Regions from separate parts of the Acidovorax sp. LjRoot204 genome, predicted to be linked through region 2. Evidence: predicted binding sites of a transcription regulator. Region 2 holds the regulator's gene; the other holds the start of a gene.
What was found. The regulator FNR, encoded in region 2, switches genes on or off when oxygen is low (the NO sensors DNR and NnrR bind a similar motif). The targets are predictions, from matches to a motif close to TTGATNNNNATCAA.

Region 1 (3,362 bases), on a different contig from region 2:
CCTGGGTCAGCAGGGTCTTGTTGGCCAGCAGCGCGTCCTTGGTCACGCCCAGCTCGGTCAGCAGCGCAGCAAACGCGGCGTTGGTGGGGGCAAACACAGTGAAAGGGCCAGCGCCTTGCAGTGTGCTCACCAGGCCCGCGGCCACTACGGCCTCGACGAGGATGCTGAAGTCCGGCAGGGCCGAGGCCGTGGCCACGATGTCCTTGTCGGCGGGCAGCAGCACCTTGTCCACCAGATGCACCACGCCGTTGCTGGCCTGGATGTCGGTGCTGGTGATGGTGCTCACGCGGTTGCGGCCGTCGGTGATCTTCAGGCCGTTGTTCGACTCGATCTTGAAGAAGCCGCCCGACACCGGCGTGATCGCCTTGCCCAGAGGCACATCAGCCCGCATCACCTTGCTGCCCAGCACGTGGTAGGTCAGCACGGCGGTCAGCAGGGGCTTGTTGGCCAGCAGCGCTTCCTTGGTCACGCCCAGTTCGGTCAGCAACGCCGCAAACGCCGCGTTGGTGGGCGCGAACACGGTGAGCGTGCCTGTGCTCAGCGTGGGCGCCAGGCCTGCTGCGACCACGGCTTCGACCAGGATGCTCAGCTCGGGGGTGTTTTGCGCCAGCTCGACGATGTTGCGCTGGGGTTCGTCGTCGCTGCCCCCGCAGGCCTGCAACAGGGTGGTGCTGGCGCCCAGCGCGGCGGCCATCAGGACGGTGCGGCGATTGAATACGGTGTTCATGGCGGCTTCTCCTCGTGAATGGATGGTGGGTGAAAAGAGCGGTGGTGCCAGTGGCTTACTTGGGCATCAGCACCGTGTCGATCGCATGGATCACGCCGTTGCTGGCGGCCACGTCGGCGGCGATGACCTTGGACTGGTCGACCATCACGCCCATGTTGGTGGTGACGGTGAGTTCCTGGCCTTGCACGGTCTTGACCTTGCCCGCCTTCACATCCTTGGCCATGACCTTGCCGGGCACCACGTGGTAAGTCAGCACCTTGGTCAGTGCGGCCTTGTCAGCCAGCAGGCCGTCCAGCGTGGCCTTGGGGATCTTGGCGAACGCTTCGTCGGTGGGGGCAAACACTGTGAACGGGCCGGGGCCCTTGAGGGTGTCCACCAGACCGGCGGCCTGCACGGCGGCTACCAGGGTCTTGAAGTTGCCCGCCTTCACGGCGGTATCGACGATGTCTTGCGCCATGGCGCTGAAGGTGGCGCCAGCGGTCAAAGCGAGTGCAATCAGGGTCTTCTTCATGGGTCGTTCCTCTCGGTTTCGATGGAAATGACACGCCAAGATGGGCGTGGCGCGAATGTATAACCATTTGGTACGAAAGTAAACTGATTGGTTATTCAGTAACCCTTTAGTCGTAACGAGATGAAAAAAAGCCCTGCAAGGCAGGGCTTTGGGGTGGGCGTTGCGCCGTTGTGCGCTGTGGACCTGCGCGTTCAGCGAACGATCAGCAGCGGCACCTTGCTGTGGGCCAGCACCTGGGTGGTCACCGAGCCCATCACCAGCGTGGCGATGGCGCCATGGCCGTGCGAGCCCATGACCAGCAGGTCGAACTTGCCGGTGTCTGCCACCTTGGCAATGGTCTCGCCCACCGCGCCGACCTTGACGCTGCGCTTGGCATCCACCCCGTGGCGGCCCAGGAACTTGCACACCGGGGCGAGGATTTTTTCGGCTTCTTCAGCGTGGTAGTTGTCGACCACTTCCTTGCCCAGCGCGGCGCGTGCACGGGGAGGCAGCGGGGCCTGCACCGTCAGCACGGTGTAGGTGTGGGTGCCGCCCAGCAGTTCTTCGTGGGTGGCCAGGTAGGCCAGCATTTTCTTGGTGTAGGCGCTGCCATCGACAGCAAGCAGGATGTTCATGGTGTTCTCCGAAAAAGGATGAAGCAGACTACTCTGCGCGGGTGCCTGTTGTCTTGACCTGGGTCATGTTGTTCTGTTCGGCGCGTGGCGGATTCGTACGAACCGCGCACCGATCATACGGTGACCATGCAGCGCGGCTGAAACGCTATCTGCTCGCCCTTGCGCGCATAACCCAGCGGGTTGGCCACCACCCGGCACTGCCAGGCGGAGCCATCGCTGTGCGTGCCCTGGGCGGTGTAGTCGCTGGGCGCATGCAGGTGGCCGTGCAGCCACAGCGGGGTGTACATCAGCAGGTCGTCCAGCGCGTTGCAAAACCCCGCCGTGCCAGGCACCAGGCCGTAGCGGGGGTCGGCGCTGCGCAGGCTGGGCGCAAAGTGGGTGACAACCACGGTGGCACCGTCAAATGGCTGCTGCAGCGCATCGCGCAGCCACTGCTGGCAGACCAGCGCCTGATCGCGCATGGGTTCGGCCAGAAACGGCTCCGCGTGGCGCGTGCCACCGGTCTTGCGCAGGTAGAAGTTGGCCGCGCGAAAAGCCTTGTCGCGCAGCTTGAGCCGGCGCGTGAGGTCGGTGGTGCCTTCGTGGTCGGCCAGCGCGTCGAAATCGCTCCAGAGCGTCGTGCCGACAAAGCGCACGCCTTGCAGCACCAGGGTTTCACGTTCGAGCCACGCAATGCCCAGGCGGTCGCAGGTCCGGCGCAGCCGCAGGTGCGCGGCATCGAAGTCCTGGGCGTCGTACTCATGGTTGCCGGGCACAAACAGCACGGGGGTCGGCCAGCCTGCATGTTGGGACAACGGCGAAAACCGGGCCAGGCCGAAGTCGTCGTCGTCCAGTTGAGAGCCCTGCTGGTAGGAGCCCACGTCCCCCGCCAGCACCAGCACATCGGCGCCAGGGGCGGGCTCGGGCACAAAGTGGGGGTGTGCCTCCAGATGGAGGTCGGACAAAAGCTGGATATTCATCAGCCGTGCAGTCTAAGGCGTGCCGTGCAGGTCCTGCCCCGGAAAGGTGCGCCGTGCTGACCGTGCAAGCGCCTGCAGCAGCCAGGTCATTGCAGCCTGCTGGGGGCCGCGCCGGCGCCACAGGGCATCCACGTGCACGGCGGGCACGTCCAGCGGCAAAGCCCGTTGCACCAAGGCGTCGGCGATGCCGGTCACTGGCACAAAGTGGCGCGGCAGCACGGTCAGCAGGTCCGAGCCCGACACCACCCGACCGGCCGTGAAGAATTGGTTGACCGTGATCACCACCTTGCGCTCGCGGCCCAGCGACGCCAGGGCTTCGTCGATGAAACCAAAGGGCCGGCCCGAAAAACTCACCAGCATGTGCCGCGCTGCACAGTAGGTGTCCAGCGTCAGGGGCGCGTCGGCCAGAGGGTGGCCCTGGCGCATCACGCACACGTATTCGCCGTCGTACAGCCGGCGGCTTTCAAAGGCGACCACGCCGCCTGATTGCGCCCGCGCGGTGAGGTCGGCCAGTGCCGCTGGAAAGTAACCCACAGCCATGTCGGCCGCCT
Region 2 (3,362 bases):
CCCACGTGACGGAAAAATCCGTGTTTCTTGTGCCGCGTTGAGCGGCATCCCGGTGGGGCCTTTCAGGGTCGCACTTTGACCGATATTGTTGAGGAGTAGAGCACCATGTCTTCAAACCCTGCCATCGCTACACCGGCAGTTCCCGTGCCCTGGTGGAAGTTCGGCCATGTGTGGCTGGTGATTGCCGGGCCTGCCATCGTGATCGTGGCTGGCTTTGTGACGCTGTGGCTGGCGATTTCTCGGCCTGACCCGGTGGTGGCCGAGGATTACTACCGCCAGGGCATTGAGATCAATAAGACCTTGGTGGCACCGGAGAAAAGCCTGGCACCGGCACTCAAGGCCCGCAACCATGCGGCCACCCCCGTGCAAGACCAACCACGCTGACAACCCTCCGGTCGCTGTCCCCAGCGACCCCAGGCAGCACCAGGAGACAGAACCGATATGTGGACGCAACGCCTGATGTGGATTGCATGGCCCGCCTTCTTGATGGCGGGCGTGCTGGAGATGCTGGTTTTTGCCATGGTGGACCCCCAGGACCTGCACTGGTTCGGCCAGCCCCTGGCGCTGTCACGGCAAGGGGTGTACACCCTCGCATTTTTTGTGTTTTGGGCCATCACCATGGCCACGAGCGCATTGACGACACTGCTGTCCATGTCTCCGTTCGAGGTCAACCGGTGCCCGGTGCCCGATGGGGAGCGCCCCGACGATTGCCGCAAGACATCGTCCTGCCCCTGAGCCCTTTTCGCTTGCTTGTCTGGGCATGCAATGCATGCCGTTTCGCAAGAGATGGTTGTACTTTGTGCTGAACCGACCCTCTGCGTGGAAGTGGTTCAGTGTCAGTGTCGTCAGTGGCAGGTCTGCTGGCTGTTCACAATGCGTCGCAGGGCATCGGTGTCGAGAATGCGCACATGGCGCTGTTTGACTTCCACGATCCCTTCTTCCACAAACTTGGAGAAGGTCCGGCTGACCGTTTCGAGTTTGAGGCCGAGGTAGCTGCCGATTTCTTCGCGCGTCATGCGCAACACCAGTTCCGACTGCGAGAAGCCCCGTGCATGCAGGCGCTGCACCAAGTTTAGCAAAAAGGCAGCCAGGCGTTCCTCGGCACGCATGCTGCCCAGCAGCAACATCACGCCGTGCTCGCGCACGATCTCGCGACTCATGATCTTGTGCACGTGGTGCTGCAGGGCTGTGACTTCGCGTGACAGCTCTTCAATGCGGTCGAAAGGCATGACACACACTTCAGCATCTTCAAGTGCCACCGCATCACAGGTATGGTGGTCATTGACGATGCCGTCGAGCCCGATGATCTCGCCCGCCATCTGAAAGCCCGTGACCTGGTCGCGACCGTCTTCTGTGGCCACGCAGGTCTTGAAGAACCCGGTGCGGATGGCATACAGGGACGTGAAGGACTCGCCATTGCGAAACAGCGTGCCTCCGCGTTTGACTTTGCGACGGACGGCAACCACCTCGTCAATGCGCTGGAGCTGCTCTTCGTTCAAGCCCACGGGCATGCACAGCTCGCGGAGGTTGCAGTTGGAGCAGGCGACTTTGATGGTGAGCGGGTTCATAGGCACATGGACTTGGGTTGTTGGTCGAGCATATCGTGCTTGCCGTACACGAACCTGAATACAGGGCGCGGGCGAGCGGCTGACCTTCATCAAATTGTCGCCGTATCCCTTGTTGGTTCACTTGATGCAGGTCAAGGACATGTCCCGGAGCCTACGGCACAGTCAAGGTGTACGCAAGGAAATTTCCCCATGACTGCTGTTTCGCCAGATCTTCTGCGCCGCTTTGACGTGCCAGGGCCCCGTTATACGTCCTATCCAACGGCCGACCGATTTGTGGAGGCCTTCGGTCAGGAAGATTATGTGCTGGCGCTGCAACAGCGCCGTTCGGGCACGCTGGCCAAGACCATGCCGCTGTCCCTGTACGTGCACATCCCGTTTTGCGAATCCCTGTGCTACTACTGCGCCTGCAACAAGATCATCACCAAACACCATGACCGCGCCGAGGTCTACTTGCGCTACCTGAGCCGCGAGATCGACCTGCACACCGCGCACTGTGGCGTAGGACAGGTGGTGAGTCAATTGCACCTGGGCGGTGGCACGCCCACCTTCCTCTCAGATGCGGGCTTGCGGGAGCTGATGGCCATGCTCAAGCGCAGCTTCACGCTGGCGCCCGGGGGCGAATACTCGATCGAAGTGGATCCGCGCACGGTCAACTCCGAGCGTCTGGCGCTCCTGGCTGAATTGGGTTTTAACCGCCTGAGTTTTGGCGTGCAGGACTTTGATGCCGAAGTGCAAAAGGCCGTGCACCGCATTCAGCCTGCAGAGCAGGTTTTTGCGCTGGTGGAGTCCGCCCGCTCGCTGGGCTTTGATTCGGTGAACGTGGACCTGATCTACGGCCTGCCGCGCCAGACGCCAGAGTCTTTTGACCGCACGCTGGCGCAGGTGGCGCAGCTGCGGCCTGACCGCATTGCGTTGTATGCCTATGCACACTTGCCGGAGCGTTTCAAGCCACAGCGTCGCATCATCTCCGCCGAATTGCCCACGGGCGCGAGCAAGCTGTCCATGCTCTCGCGCTCACTCGATGCGTTCATGGACGCTGGGTATGTCTATGTGGGCATGGACCACTTTGCTCTGCCTACCGACGCACTGGCTGTGGCCAAGCGCCAGGGACGCTTGCACCGCAACTTCCAGGGCTACAGCACGCAGCCAGACTGCGACCTGATTGGGCTGGGCGTATCGGCCATCGGCCGGGTAGGGGCGACTTACAGCCAGAACTCCAAGACGCTGGACGAGTACTACGACTTCCTGGACCAGGGGCGGCTGCCTGTGGTCCGCGGGCTGGCCCTGACCCGCGACGACCTGGTGCGCCGCGCGGCCATCATGGCCCTGATGTGCCAGGGCGAGCTGCTGTTCGAGCCGATGGAGCAGGCGTGGTTGATCGATTTCCGCCAGTACTTCGCAGCAGAGTTGGCGCAGCTGGAGGGTATGCAGGAGCAGGGGTTGGTACGGGTGGGTCCGGAGGGCATTGAAGTGACCGCCACCGGGTGGTTCTTCGTGCGCGGTATCGCCATGGTTTTTGACCGTTATCTGCAGGCAGACCGCAACCGCGCCCGATTTTCGCGCATCATCTGACACCTATGCTTGCCACTGTTGGCTGGACCGCTTTGCTCATGGGACTCGCCGGCGGGTCCCATTGCTTGGCCATGTGTTCCGCGCCCTGCGGAGCATTGGTGCGGCAGGGCGGCGCAGCACAGGCGGACGGTGGCGCGGAGCAGGAGGTGCGCTGGGCGCCGCGTGGCGGTGCGCTGCAGCGCACAATGGCCTTTCACGCAGGGCGCCTGGTGGGGTATGCCA

Region 1: a site for FNR is predicted at 1,906-1,919, ahead of AC04MI_RS20375 (universal stress protein). Genes of this name have one in related genera too.

What each region holds. Positions count from the first base shown of each region.
Region 1 covers NZ_JBGFFF010000154.1:6,690-10,051, reverse strand. Annotated here, with positions in the region: gene AC04MI_RS20385 (fasciclin domain-containing protein) at 1-727, opposite strand, end outside; gene AC04MI_RS20380 (fasciclin domain-containing protein) at 783-1,238, opposite strand; gene AC04MI_RS20375 (universal stress protein) at 1,430-1,852, opposite strand; gene AC04MI_RS20370 (metallophosphoesterase) at 1,966-2,811, opposite strand; gene AC04MI_RS20365 (LysR family transcriptional regulator) at 2,824-3,362, opposite strand, start outside.
Region 2 covers NZ_JBGFFF010000027.1:23,967-27,328, reverse strand. Annotated here, with positions in the region: gene ccoG (cytochrome c oxidase accessory protein CcoG) at 1-41, shown strand, start outside; gene AC04MI_RS07725 (FixH family protein) at 106-384, shown strand; gene AC04MI_RS07720 (hypothetical protein) at 442-735, shown strand; gene fnr (fumarate/nitrate reduction transcriptional regulator Fnr) at 846-1,568, opposite strand; gene hemN (oxygen-independent coproporphyrinogen III oxidase) at 1,758-3,140, shown strand; gene AC04MI_RS07705 (sulfite exporter TauE/SafE family protein) at 3,146-3,362, shown strand, end outside.